DNA from 3 places in the Streptomyces sp. NPDC005141 genome. Region 3 is predicted to be linked to each of the others. Evidence: riboswitches for the same ligand, from Rfam matches in the RefSeq annotation. Region 3 holds a riboswitch; each other region holds the start of a gene.
What was found. Region 3 has a riboswitch for cobalamin ahead of ACWD68_RS26480 (CbtB domain-containing protein). Riboswitches for the same ligand answer to the same signal wherever they lie in the genome.
Positions count from the first base shown of each region.

Region 1: another riboswitch for cobalamin. It lies ahead of ACWD68_RS05510 (ribonucleoside-diphosphate reductase subunit alpha); the one in region 3 lies ahead of ACWD68_RS26480 (CbtB domain-containing protein).
Region 2: another riboswitch for cobalamin. It lies ahead of ACWD68_RS30085 (cobalamin biosynthesis protein); the one in region 3 lies ahead of ACWD68_RS26480 (CbtB domain-containing protein).

Region 1 covers NZ_JBSFYW010000005.1:24,860-29,554, reverse strand. The annotation lists gene mctP (monocarboxylate uptake permease MctP) at 1-1,444, shown strand, start outside; cobalamin riboswitch at 1,648-1,796, shown strand; gene ACWD68_RS05510 (ribonucleoside-diphosphate reductase subunit alpha) at 1,931-4,366, shown strand; gene ACWD68_RS05505 (ribonucleotide-diphosphate reductase subunit beta) at 4,366-4,695, shown strand, end outside.
Region 2 covers NZ_JBSFYW010000047.1:48,669-53,363, forward strand. The annotation lists gene ACWD68_RS30075 (anion permease) at 50-1,291, shown strand; gene ACWD68_RS30080 (hypothetical protein) at 1,312-1,530, shown strand; cobalamin riboswitch at 1,668-1,808, shown strand; gene ACWD68_RS30085 (cobalamin biosynthesis protein) at 1,916-2,863, shown strand; gene ACWD68_RS30090 (cobyric acid synthase) at 2,860-4,455, shown strand; gene cobN (cobaltochelatase subunit CobN) at 4,452-4,695, shown strand, end outside.
Region 3 covers NZ_JBSFYW010000038.1:12,523-17,217, forward strand. The annotation lists gene metE (5-methyltetrahydropteroyltriglutamate--homocysteine S-methyltransferase) at 1-1,251, shown strand, start outside; gene ACWD68_RS26475 (CbtA family protein) at 1,428-2,186, opposite strand; gene ACWD68_RS26480 (CbtB domain-containing protein) at 2,208-2,429, opposite strand; cobalamin riboswitch at 2,486-2,621, opposite strand; gene ACWD68_RS26485 (enoyl-CoA hydratase/isomerase family protein) at 2,857-3,948, opposite strand; gene ACWD68_RS26490 (ABC transporter substrate-binding protein) at 4,222-4,695, opposite strand, start outside.

The sequences.
Region 1 (4,695 bases), on a different contig from region 3:
CCTGCTCGGCGGCGACCTCTACACGGCGTACACCTTCGTCGCCGTACCGGCGGCGATCTACGCGGCGGGCGCGGCCGGCTTCTTCGCCGTGCCGTACACGATCCTGGTCTACCCGCTGATCTTCACCTTCCTGCCCCGCCTCTGGTCGGTCTCCCACAAGCACGGCTATGTGACGACCTCGGACTTCGTGCGCGGCCGCTTCGGCTCCAAGGGCCTGTCCCTCGCCGTGGCCGTCACCGGAATCCTGGCCACCATGCCGTACATCGCGCTCCAGCTGGTCGGCATCCAGGCCGTCCTCGACGTGATGGGCGTGGGCGGCGGCGAGAGCACCAACTGGTTCGTCAAGGACCTGCCGCTCCTCATCGCCTTCGGCGTGCTGGCCGCGTACACCTACTCCTCGGGGCTGCGGGCCCCCGCCCTGATCGCGTTCGTGAAGGACACCCTGATCTACATCGTGATCGCGGTGGCCATCATCTACATCCCGATCAAGCTCGGCGGCTTCGACGAGATCTTCAAGGCGGCGAGCGACAAGTACACGGCCGCGGGCGCCGGCGGGCTCGTCCCCGCCGAGGCGGGCCAGTGGACGTACGCCACCCTCGCGCTCGGCTCCGCACTGGCGCTGTTCATGTATCCGCACTCGATCACCGCGACGCTGTCCAGCCGCAGCCGCGAGGTGATCCGCCGGAACACCACGATCCTGCCGCTGTACTCGCTGATGCTGGGCCTGCTCGCCCTGCTCGGGTTCATGGCGATCGCGGCCGGCGTGAAGGTGCAGAACGGCCAGCTCGCCATCCCCCAGCTCTTCGAGAACATGTTCCCGGACTGGTTCGCGGGCGTGGCCTTCGCCGCCATCGGCATCGGGGCACTCGTCCCGGCGGCCATCATGTCCATCGCGGCCGCGAACCTCTTCACCCGCAACATCTACAAGGACTTCATCAAGCCGGACGCGACCCCGCGGCAGGAGACCCAGGTCTCCAAGCTGGTCTCGCTCCTGGTGAAGGTGGGCGCGCTGGTCTTCGTCCTGACCATGGACAAGACCGTCGCGATCAACTTCCAGCTGCTCGGCGGCATCTGGATCCTGCAGACGTTCCCGGCGCTGGTCGGCGGGCTGTTCACCCGCTGGTTCCACCGCTGGGCCCTGCTCGGCGGATGGGCCGTCGGCATGCTCTACGGCACGATCGCCGCGTACGGGGTGGCCTCGCCGACCCAGAAGCACTTCGGCGGCAGCTCGAAGGAGATCCCCGGCATCGGGGAGATCGGCTACATCGGCCTGACGGCGTTCCTCCTGAACGTGGCCGTCTCCGTCGCCCTCACCTTCGCCCTGCGGGCGTTCAAGGCCCCGGACGGCGTCGACGAGACGTCGCCCGGGGACTACACGGCCGACGCGGGAGACCCCGGCGTCGAGACGGAGCTCCCCCCGGCCACGGCGGGCGCGAGCCACTAGCCGGCAGGAAGCGACAGCGCCGTACGACGGGCCGCCGGGCGGGAAGCCGGCGGCCCGTCGCCGTGCCGGGCGGGCGCCGCGAGGCCCTCGTACGCAGCCCGACGACATCCGGCCGCTCACCTACGAGTTGACGCTCCAGCACGCTCCGTAGCGCTCCCTGACACCGACTCGACACAACATGTGGGGGTACTCCCGAAGCCCGGCACAAGATGTATGCTCATGGTCGCTGTCGCCGCAGGGGAATCCGGTGCGAATCCGGAACTGTCCCGCAACGGTGTACTTGTGTGTGTTCGCGTATCCACGCGCCCGCACTCGCGTCAGTCCGAGGACCTGCCGACAGCGCGCCCCGGCCGTCCGGCCCGGGTGCCGACGACGTCCGGGCCTCGCGGAATGGGCCGGTGGACGCGGTGCGCTGCTGCCCAGAAGCGCTCCCGTGTGCCCCCTGCCTCCCCGCAAGGCCCCGTGCCGAGCGAGGGAGAGTCCCACGTGACCATCGCGCCAGCCGATCCGGCTTCACTGACCGCGCAGCAGGCCCCGGTGGAGACCGACGGTCCCGGAGCCGCGCTGCTGCGGACCCTGACGGATCTCACCGCCGACCTCCCCGACGCCGACCCCGGCCGGGTCGCCGCCGCGGCGCTGCGCGGCCGGTCCGCCCGCGCCGACGAGGCCGAGCTGCGCGAACTGGCCACCGAGGCGGCCGCAGGGCTCATCTCCGAGGATCCCGCCTACTCCCGGCTGGCCGCCCGCCTGCTCACGATCAGCATCGCCGCGGAGGCCGCCTCCCAGGGCGTCACGACCTTCTCCGAGTCGGTCGCCGTCGGCCACCGCGAGGGCCTGATCGCCGACCGCACGGCCGAGTTCGTCCGCCTGCACACGGCCCGCCTCGACGCGTTGATCGCCGCGTCCTTCGCCGAGGACGCCGACGACCGCTTCGGCTACTTCGGGCTGCGCACGCTGCACAGCCGCTATCTGCTCCGGCACCCGATCACCCGCAGCGTCGTCGAGACGCCCCAGCACTTCATGCTCCGGGTGGCCTCCGGCCTCGCCGAGGACGACACGGCCCGCTCGGTGGACGAAGTCACCGCGCTCTACCGGCTCATGAGCCGCCTGGACTACCTCCCCTCCTCCCCCACGCTCTTCAACTCCGGTACGCGGCACCCCCAGATGTCGTCCTGCTACCTCCTCGACTCCCCGCTGGACGAGCTGGACTCCATCTACGACCGCTACCACCAGGTGGCGCGCCTGTCGAAGCACGCGGGCGGCATCGGCCTGTCCTACTCCCGCATCCGCTCGCGCGGTTCGCTGATCCGCGGCACGAACGGGCACTCCAACGGCATCGTCCCGTTCCTCAAGACGCTCGACGCCTCGGTCGCCGCGGTGAACCAGGGCGGCCGGCGCAAGGGCGCGGCCGCGGTCTACCTGGAGACCTGGCACTCCGACATCGAGGAGTTCCTGGAGCTGCGCGACAACACCGGTGAGGACGCCCGGCGTACGCACAACCTGAACCTCGCGCACTGGATCCCGGACGAGTTCATGCGCCGGGTGAACGAGGACGGCACCTGGTCGCTCTTCTCCCCCTCCGACGTGCCGGAACTGGTCGACCTGTGGGGCGACGCGTTCGACGCGGCCTACCGCAAGGCCGAGGAGGCGGGCCTCGCCAGGAAGACCATCCCGGCCCGCGACCTGTACGGCCGCATGATGCGCACCCTCGCGCAGACCGGCAACGGCTGGATGACCTTCAAGGACGCCGCCAACCGCACCGCCAACCAGACGGCGGAGCCGGGCCACACCGTCCACTCCTCGAACCTGTGCACCGAGATCCTGGAGGTCACGGACGACGGGGAGACGGCGGTCTGCAACCTGGGCTCGGTCAACCTGGGCGCGTTCGTGGTCGGTCAGGACATCGACTGGGAGCGGCTCGACGAGACCGTCCGCACCGCGGTGACCTTCCTCGACCGCGTCGTCGACATCAACTTCTACCCGACCGAACAGGCGGGCCGCTCCAACTCCCGCTGGCGTCCGGTCGGCCTCGGCGTGATGGGTCTGCAGGACGTCTTCTTCAAGATGCGGCTGCCCTTCGACTCGCCGCAGGCCCGCGCCCTGTCCACCCGGATCGCCGAGCGCATCATGCTCGCCGCCTACGAGGCCTCCGCGGACCTCGCCGAGCGCCCCCAAGCACCTTCGACAGGCTCCGGTGCGGGGGAGACCCCCATCGGCCCGTTCCCGGCCTGGGAGAAGACCCGTACCGCCCGGGGCGTGCTGCACCCGGACCACTTCGACGTCGAGCTGAACTGGCCGGAGCGCTGGGCGGCCCTGCGGCAGCGGATCGCCTCGGTCGGCATGCGCAACTCGCTGCTCCTCGCGATCGCGCCCACCGCCACCATCGCGTCCATCGCGGGCGTGTACGAGTGCATCGAGCCGCAGGTGTCGAACCTGTTCAAGCGCGAGACCCTCTCCGGCGAGTTCCTCCAGGTCAACTCCTACCTGGTGGACGAGCTGAAGCGGCTCGGCGTGTGGGACGCGCAGACCCGCGAGGCACTGCGCGAGTCCAGCGGCTCGGTGCAGGGCTTCACCTGGGTCCCGCAGGACGTCCGCGACCTGTACCGCACGGCGTGGGAGATCCCGCAGCGCGGCCTGATCGACATGGCCGCCGCCCGGACCCCGTTCCTGGACCAGGCGCAGTCCCTGAACCTGTTCCTGGAGACGCCGACCATCGGCAAGCTCTCCTCGATGTACTCCTACGCCTGGAAGTCGGGCCTGAAGACGACGTACTACCTGCGGTCCCGTCCCGCGACGCGCATCGCCCGCGCGGCCCAGGCCCAGGCGCAGCCCGAGAAGACCATCCCCGTCCAGCAGGTGGCCGACCCCGACGCCGTCGCCTGCTCCCTGGAAAACCCCGAGTCCTGCGAGGCCTGCCAGTAATGACCGACACGAACACCCAGAAGAACCTGCTCGACCCGGGCTTCGAACTCACCCTCCGTCCCATGCGCTACCCGGACTTCTACGAGCGCTACCGGGACGCCATCAAGAACACCTGGACCGTCGAGGAGGTCGACCTCCACTCGGACGTCGCCGACCTCGCGAAGCTGACGCCGGGCGAGCAGCACATGATCGGCCGGCTGGTCGCGTTCTTCGCGACGGGTGACTCGATCGTGGCGAACAACCTGGTACTGACGCTGTACAAGCACATCAACTCCCCCGAGGCGCGGCTCTACCTGAGCCGTCAGCTCTTCGAGGAGGCGGTGCACGTC
Region 2 (4,695 bases), on a different contig from region 3:
GGTTGCTTACGGTCCCCCTGCCACTGACGTCCAACAGAAGCCTGGGTAAATGGAACACATCACGCTCCTCCTCGGAATCGTGATCGTCACCGCTCTCGTGTTCGATTTCACGAACGGTTTCCACGACACCGCCAACGCGATGGCCACCACCATCTCGACCGGCGCACTCAAGCCCAAGGTCGCGGTGGCCATGTCCGCCGCCCTCAACCTTGTCGGCGCCTTCCTCTCGGTGGAGGTCGCCAACACGATCTCCAAAGGCCTCGTCGATGAATCCGGCATCCAGCCAGAAGTGATCTTCGCCGCCCTCGTCGGCGCGATCCTCTGGAACCTGGTGACGTGGCTCGTCGGTCTCCCGTCCAGCTCCTCGCACGCCCTCATGGGCGGCCTGGTCGGCGCCACCATCGCCTCCGCCGGTACCGGCGCGGTGCACGGGGACGTCCTGGTCGGCAAGGTGCTCCTCCCCGCCGTCGCGGCCCCGATCGTCGCCGGTCTGGCCGCGATGTTCGCCACCCGGCTGTCGTACAAGCTCAGTGGCAACGCCGACACCAAGGCCACCAAGAAGGGGTACCGCGCCGGCCAGATAGCCTCCGCGGGCCTGGTCTCGCTGGCCCACGGCACCAACGACGCGCAGAAGACGATGGGCATCATCACCCTGGCCCTGGTCGCCGGTGGCGCCGTCGCTCCCGACTCCGACCCGCCGGTCTGGGTCATCCTCTGCGCCGGTCTCGCCATCGCGCTCGGCACCTACCTGGGCGGCTGGCGCATCATCCGCACGATGGGCAAGGGCCTGACCGACCTCCAGCCGCAGCAGGGCTTCGCCGCCCAGACCAGCGCGGCCACGGTCATCCTGGCGTCTTCGCACATCGGCTTCTCCCTCTCCACCACGCACTCGGTCTCCGGTTCCGTGATGGGTGCGGGCCTCGGCCGCAAGGGCGGCGTGGTCCGCTGGTCCACCGCCACCCGTATGGTCGTCGCCTGGATCCTCACACTGCCCGCCGCCGCCCTGGTCGGCGCGCTCGCCGAGTGGGTCACCGGCTTCGGCGCCTGGGGCACCACGCTCGTCGCGGTCTTCCTGGTCGGGTCCAGCTTCGCGATCTGGCGCCGCTCGCGCCGCGAGGTGATCGACCACACCAACGTGAACGACGCCGAGGAGCCCGCCGGTGTGGTGACCCAGGCCATCGCCGCCGTCACCCCGCCCCCGGCCGGCACCGTGGCCGAGGACCTCACGGCCACCATCCCGGCTCCCGCCGAGCCCGCGGCGGCCCCGTCGGCGCCGTCCCCCGTGGCCTGAGAACCGAAGGAAGAAACAGCATGCACATCGACTGGTCAGCCCTCGGGTCCGTCTTCGGGGTCAGCCTCGGAGTGACCGTGGCCCTCGTCGCCCTCTTCACCCTGGGTGTCGCCGGCCTCTCCAAGAAGGAGTCGGCCCAGGGCGGTTCCGCGGTCGCGGCCGCCACGGGCGCGTACGTCTGCTTCGCGGCCTGCGCCGCGGCGGTGGTGTACGGCATCTCTCTGATCATGACCAAGTAACCCGGATCGAGCGGCCCGAACAGGGGTTGCGCCGAGCGGCACTTCGCGTGGGGTGCGGGACGGATCACCGTCCCGCACCCCACGCGTATGTGGGCCTTCGCACACTCTCCCTCCGCAGGTCAACAGCCAGTTGACGGCCGTTCTCGCCCCGTGGTGGACTGCCGGAGCCAAGTACGGCGGCATGAGAGGAAGCCGGTGCGAATCCGGCGCGGTCCCGCCACTGTCATCGGGGAAGAAACTCCCCGGGAGCCAGGAACTCTCACCGCCGGTCTCGTCGAACCAGGGCGTGGACACCCTGAGTGAGGACATATCGCCATGCGCGGCTGCCCGTTGCCCATTTCGCTGAGTACGAGGGTTCCGCTCCACCCCACGGCCGGCTGACCCCGTGCGTGCCGATCGCGTCTTCGCGTACGGCGCCGCCGCCGGCCTCCTCGGCGACCTGCTGCTCGGCGATCCCCGCCGGGGGCATCCGGTCGCCGCGTTCGGGCGGGCCGCCGCGTCCGTGGAGCGGGCGCTGTGGCGGGACCACCGCGGGTGGGGCGCGCTGCACACGGCCGTCTGCGTGGGCGGTGCCACCGGACTGGCCGCGCTCGCGCGTCATTCCGTCCGCACCTCGCGTACCGCCTCCGTCGCGCTGACCGCCGCCACCACCTGGGCCGTCGTCGGGGGGACCTCCCTCGGCCGTGAGGCTCGGGCCGTCGCCGGCGCGCTCGCGGCCGGTGACATCGAGGTCGCCCGGGAACGGCTGCCGCATCTGTGCGGGCGTGACCCGCAGGCGCTGGACGCCGACGGCATCGCGCGTGCCGTCGTCGAGTCCGTCGCCGAGAACACCTCCGACGCCGTGGTCGGCGCTCTGGTCTGGGGCGCCCTCGGCGGTGTGCCGGGCCTCGTCGCCTTCCGCGCCGCGAACACTCTCGACGCCATGGTCGGGCACAAGTCCCCCCGGTACCGGCGCTACGGCTGGGCCTCCGCCCGGCTCGACGATGTCGCCGGCTGGCCGGGAGCCCGGCTGACCGCCGTCCTCGCCGCCGCGGCGGGGGGCGACCCGCGCGGCGCAGTGCGCGCCTGGCGCGCGGACGCCCGCAGACATCCGAGTCCCAACGCCGGGCCCGTGGAGGCCTCGTTCGCCGGAGCGCTTGGCGTGCGGCTCGGCGGCACCCTGTCGTACGGGGGCCGGGTCGAGCACCGTCCCGTGCTCAACGACGCCGGACGCGCCGTCCACGTCCACGACATCGAACGATCCGTACGGCTCTCCCGCCGCGTCGGCTGGCTCGCGCTCGGCGTGAGCACCGCCGGACGGGTCCTGCTCACCAGGAAGGGGCGCACCGCATGAGCGGCGGGCTGCTGATCGCCGGAACCACCTCCGACGCGGGCAAGAGCGTCGTGACCGCCGGGATCTGCCGGTGGCTGGTGCGGCAGGGCGTCAAGGTCGCGCCCTTCAAGGCGCAGAACATGTCCCTGAACTCGTTCGTGACGCGCGAGGGCGCCGAGATCGGGCGGGCGCAGGCCATGCAGGCGCAGGCCGCCCGGGTGGAGCCGACCGCGCTGATGAATCCCGTGCTGCTCAAGCCGGGCAGCGACCGCAGCAGCCAGGTCGTGCTGATGGGCAAGCCGGTGGGCGAGATGAGCGCCCGCGGGTTCTTCGGGGGACCCGGGCACGCGGCGGAGGCGCCGTCGGCCGTCGTGTCTCCCGGGGAAAGGCTGCACGGCGGGCGGCAGGAAGCACTCCTCGGGACCGTCCTCGACTGTCTGGCCCAGTTGCGGGGCACGTATGACGCGGTGATCTGTGAGGGAGCCGGCAGTCCGGCCGAGATCAATCTGCGGCGCACCGACATCGTGAACATGGGGGTGGCACGGAACGCGGGGCTTCCCGTGCTCGTCGTCGGTGACATCGACCGGGGCGGTGTGTTCGCGTCGTTCTTCGGGACGGTCGCGTTGCTGTCGCCCGAGGACCAGGCGCTCGTCGCCGGGTTCCTCGTCAACAAGTTCCGCGGTGACGTCACCCTGCTGGAGCCCGGGCTCGACATGCTGCACGGCCTCACCGGGCGCCGCTCCTACGGCGTTCTGCCCTTCCAGCACGGCCTCGGCATCGACGAGGAGGACGGGCTGCGGGTCTCGCTGCGCGGGGCCGTCCGCGAGTCGGCCGTCTCCTCCCCCGTCGGCGAGGACATCCTGCGGGTCGCCGTCTGCGCGATCCCGCTGATGTCCAACTTCACCGACGTGGACGCGCTGGCCGCCGAACCGGGCATCGTCGTGCGGTTCGTGGACCGGGCCGAGGAACTGGCCGACGCGGATCTGGTCGTCGTGCCCGGGACCCGGGGCACGGTGAGGGCGCTTCAGTGGCTGCGCGAGCGCGGCCTCGCGGACGCGATCGCACGCCGGGCCGCCGAGGGACGGCCCGTGCTCGGCATCTGCGGCGGCTACCAGCTCCTCGGAGAACACATCGAGGACGAGGTCGAGTCGCGCGCCGGTCAGGTCGACGGGCTCGGACTCCTCCCCGTACGCGTGCGGTTCGCGCGGGAGAAGACCCTGACACGGCCGGTCGGCGAGGCCCTCGGCGAGCACGTCGAGGGGTACGAGATCCATCACGGCGTCGCCGAAGTCCTGGGCGGGGAGCCGTTCCTCCGCGATGCCGAGGGACGCGGCCTGGACGGATGCCGGGTCGGCGCCGTCTGGGGCACGCACTGGCACGGCTCGCTGGAGTCGGACGGTTTCCGGCGGGCCTTCCTGCGCGAAGTGGCGGCCGCCGCGGGCCGTCGTTTCGTGCCGGCGGCCGACACGTCGTTCGCGGCGCTGCGCGAGGAGCAGCTGGACCGGCTCGGCGATCTGATCGAGGAACACGCGGACACGGACGCGCTGTGGCGGCTCATCGAGTCCGGCGCGCCGCAAGGACTGCCCTTCATTCCACCGGGAGCGCCCGCATGAGCACAGTGTTGTTGTTGTCGACCGCCGACACGGATCTGCTGGCGGCCCGCGCCTCCGGCGCCGCCTACCGGATCGGCAATCCGACCCGGGTGGACGTCACGGACGAACTCCCCGCGCTCGTCGAGGGCGCGGACCTCGCCGTCGTACGGCTGCTCGGTGGCAAGCGGGCCTGGGAGGACGGGCTGGCCTTTCTGAAGGCTTCCGGCATCCCGACGGTGCTGCTCGGCGGCGAGTCGGTCC
Region 3 (4,695 bases):
TGGCTCGCCTTCGCCCGCCAGAAGACGGCCGAGATCGTCTCCCTGGCCAAGGGGCTCGCGCAGGGCACCGGCGGCATCGCGGCCGAACTCTCCGCCAACCGCGCCGACCTGGCCTCGCGCGCGAACTCGCCGATCACGCACGACCCCGCCGTCCGGGCCCGCGCCGCCGCCGTCACGGAGGCCGACGCCCGCCGGTCCCAGCCGTACGGCGAGCGGGCCGCGGCCCAGCGGGCCCACCTCGGTCTCCCTCTGCTGCCGACCACCACCATCGGCTCCTTCCCGCAGACCGGTGAACTGCGCACCGCCCGCGCCGATCTCCGCACCGGCCACATCGACACGGCCGGCTACGAGGAGCGCGTCCAGGCCGAGATCCAGGAGGTGATCTCCTTCCAGGAGAAGGCCGGCCTGGATGTCCTGGTGCACGGCGAGGCCGAACGCAACGACATGGTGCAGTACTTCGCCGAACAGCTCACCGGTTACCTGGCCACGCAGCACGGCTGGGTGCAGTCCTACGGCACCCGCTACGTCCGCCCGCCGATCCTGGCCGGCGACATCACGCGGCCCGAGCCGATGACGGTGCGCTGGACGACGTACGCCCAGTCCCTGACCGATCGCCCGGTCAAGGGCATGCTCACCGGGCCGGTCACCATGCTCGCCTGGTCCTTCGTCCGCGACGACCAGCCCCTCGGTGACACCGCCCGCCAGGTCGCCCTGGCCCTGCGGGACGAGGTGAACGACCTGGAGACGGCCGGGAGTTCGGTGATCCAGGTCGACGAGCCCGCGCTGCGCGAGACGCTTCCGCTGCGCACGGCCGACCGACCGGCCTACCTGGCATGGGCCACGGAGGCGTTCCGGCTCAGCACGAGCGGCGTGCGTCCGGACACGCAGATCCACACCCACATGTGCTACGCCGAGTTCGGGGACATCGTCCAGGCCATCGACGACCTCGACGCCGACGTCATCAGCCTGGAGGCCGCCCGCTCCCATATGCAGGTCGCCCGCGAACTCGCCGCGCACGGCTACCCGCGCGAGGCGGGACCCGGCGTGTACGACATCCACTCCCCGCGCGTTCCGAGCACGGAGGAGGCCGTCGCACTGCTGCGGGCCGGGCTGAAGGCCATTCCCCCGGAGCGGCTGTGGGTGAACCCCGACTGCGGTCTGAAGACCCGGGGCTGGCCCGAGACCCGCGCCTCGCTGGAGAACCTGGTCGCCGCCGCCCGGGTGGTCCGTGAGGAACTCCCCGGCGCCTGACACCGGGACCGGTCGGCCGGGGAGGCAGCCTCCAGCTGCCTCTCCGGCTCCCTGGCGCCCCGGCTCCCCGCTTCGAGGGAGCGATGACCACGTACCTGTGCCCTGCGTGGTGAGGTCCCGCACAACGCGAGAGGGCCCCCGGTGGTTCCGAGGGGCCCTCTCGCGTTCCGCGGGATTCAGTGCGCGGCCGGCACCGATCGCCCTGACGGGACCGCCGCGGGCTTGGGGTTCAGCATGCGCTCGGCCAACTCGCCGAAGACAAGGCCGAATCCACCCCACAGGGTGGCCTGGATGGCCAGGGCGGAGATCCGGAACCGCCACAGCAGGGTGGCGGGGAAGTCCCCCGGCACCTCGTTGATCGTGGGCAGGAACGCGTACGCCAGGCCGATCGCGACCGCGAAGGCGGCCACCGCGGCGATCGTCGCGTACCAGGTGCCCAGGCCGGGCGCCAGGCGCTTGCCGAGGATGGTGGCGCCGACCGCGAGGAGCACGCTGAGCACCATCATCAGGAAGTACAGGGTGGTCCGCTTGCCGATGGTGTCGGGGTCGCCGACCGACGGCGGATTGGCCGGGTACTTCAGGAACGGCACGACGTACACGGCGAGCAGTGCGGTGCCCGAGAGCAGCAGCGCGGTCGCGCGGGCGCTGAAGCGGCCCACTCGGCCGAGTGCGAAGCAGTAGGCGAGGGCGGCGATGCCGCCGAACGCGATGCCGTAGATCAGGACGCCGGTGGCGAGGCCGGCGGTGGACTGGAGGCTGCGGGAGACGAGTTCGACCTCGTGATCGTGCCCGGAGGCGTGCGCTTCCTCGAAGCCGATCGCGCTGTCGACGCTCGGTTCACCGAGGAAGTAGGCGACGACCAGGGCGAGCAGGCCGGCGGCGAGGCCGGCGAGCATGCCTCGCACGAGCAGGTTTCTTACCGTTGCGGAGTTCATGAGTGTGCGCTGTCCCTCGCGTCAGTGGCAGGGGAAACCGAGCAGGTGGCGGGCGTCGTGCACCCACTCGTGGACGTCCTCGCCGGAGACGACGGCGGTGGCGCCCTGTTCGGCGCCGACGAAGTACAGCAGGACCAGCATCAGGATGCCGAAGAAGACCGCCCAGGGAGCGATCGCGGTCAGCGGCAGCTTGGCGGGAAGAGCGGGGGTGGTGGCTGTCGGCGGAGCGACGGTCTGCGCCATGGCAGGACCTCCTCGGGAGTTCGCGTCCCATCTCGGTGGTGCACAGGATGACGCCTACGGGTCTGACTCACGCGGCGCCCAGCATGGCTGGAGCGTCTCGTTCACAGTGGCGCGACCGTGCCGGATTTCCACCGGCTTCCGTCTTGACGTCATCAATATCGGACCGACCGTACCGCGTGGCGCGTTCATGGCCAAGACCGCACCACCTGCCGTGATCTTCCTCTCGTCCCAGGTGGCGGGTCCCTTGTGCACGGTGGGTCACCGGTGCCGTTTCGGACACTCCCCGGAGAAGTGGTCCGCTGCCCCGCCGCGTTCGGCATCGGCGGCGTACAACTCGGCAGTGGGCAGGCGGAGTTCGACGCGCACTCCGCCAACGGGACACGGACCGCTCGCGGGCACGGGCCCGGTGCGCGCGGCGGCCCCGCTCTCAGCCTGCTCCGTCCGTCGCGGTGCCGGGTCGGGCGAGCCCGAGTTCGCGCTCGCCCAAGGGTGCGAAGAAGCGCTCGACCTCGGCGTCGGTGACCTCGCCGAGGGTGGCCGGGGACCAGTGCGGGTCGCGGTCCTTGTCGATGATCCGGGCCCGGACGCCCTCCACCAGGTCGGGGGCCGACAGGGCCGCGCAGGAGACGCGGTACTCCTGGTCCAGTACGGGCTCCAGGCCGCCGAGGCGGCGGGCGCGACGCAGGGCGGCGAGCGTGACCTTCACGACGGTGGGCGAGTTGCCGAGGATGATCTCCGCCGTCTCCTTGGCCGCCGGCTCGCCGACCGCGAGCAACCGCCGCACGATCTCCTCCGCCGTGTCCGCGGCGTAGCAGGCGTCGATCCACTCCCGCCGCTCCGCCAGCTCGGCCGGGGGCGGTGGCTGCGCATGACCGGCCAGCGCTTCCCGTACGGACCGGTCGGCGAGGTCGGAGACGAACCGCCGGAGCGACGAAGACGGTACGTAGTGGTCGGCGAGGCCGCACAGCAGGGCGTCACCGGCGCCGATCGAGGCACCCGTCAGGGCGAGATGCGTACCCAGTTCGCCCGGTGCGAGGGCGAGCAGATGGGTGCCTCCCACGTCGGGAACGAAGCCGATGCCGGTCTCGGGCATGGCGATCCGTGAGCGCTCGGTGACGACCCGGACGCTGCCGTGCGCGGAGACGCCGACCCCGCCGCCCATGACGATGCCGTCCATGACCGCCACGTACGGCTTGGGATAGCGGGCGATGCGGGCGTTGAGGTGGTACTCGTCGCGCCAGAACGCGGCGGACGCGGTGCCGTCCCCGTCACGCGCGTCGTCGTGGACGACCCGGATGTCGCCGCCCGCGCACAGTCCGCGCTCCCCGGCGCCGGTGATGACCACGGTCTCGACGGCCGGGTCGTGCTCCCAGGCCGTGAGCGCCTGGTCGATCCGGCGGACCATCGCGTGGTTCAGGGCGTTCAGGGACCTCGGCCGGTTGAGGGTGAGATGGGCGGCTCGTCCGGCGGTGTGCAGCAGTACGGATTCCTCGGCGGCGTGTTCCTCGGTGCCGCTCATCCGGTCGCCTCCGTCAGGTCACGGGCCACGATGACACGCATGATCTCTCGGTTCCTTCCAGGGTCTGCCGGATGCGCGGTCCACGCGCGATCCTCTCGCCACCGTACTCACCGGGTGCCACGGCCTTCGCCCCGGTGCGAGGCACGCTCCGTCGCCACGCAGGTCGTGTCCGTGCCGGACCACGGCTGCACGACGCGCGGGTGCGGAGCCTGCGGAACACCGGCCTCGAGGCCTCACGCGGCCCCGTCGGCACCGCACGCGCCGCGCGGCCCGTCAGGGCGTCGCCGCCGTGCGCAGGTACGCGCCGAGACGGGCGATGGCAGACGGGTTGCGGGGGCTCTCGACAAGGTCGACATAGTCGAGGACGAAGATGCGCCGGTGCTTCACGGCGGACACGCCGCGCAACGGCGGGTGGTTCAGAAGGAATTTCCTCTTCTGCTCGGCGCTGGTGTCGCCGTAGTCGCAGATCACGATGGTGTCCGGGTTCCGCTCGACGACCGTCTCCCAGCCGACGGTGGTCCAGGAGTCCTGGACGTCGTGCATGACGTTGGTCCCGCCGGCCTCGGTGATGATCTGCTCGGGCGCGGCGTAACGGCCGGAGGTGAAGGGGGTGTCCTGGCCGCTGTCGTAGAGGAAGACCTTGGGCCGGTCGGCACCCCGCGGCGCCTTCGCCCGCACTGCGGCGATCCGCTTCTTGAAGCCGGCGATCAGCGCGGCCGCCCGCTTCTCCACGCCGAACAGCTTCCC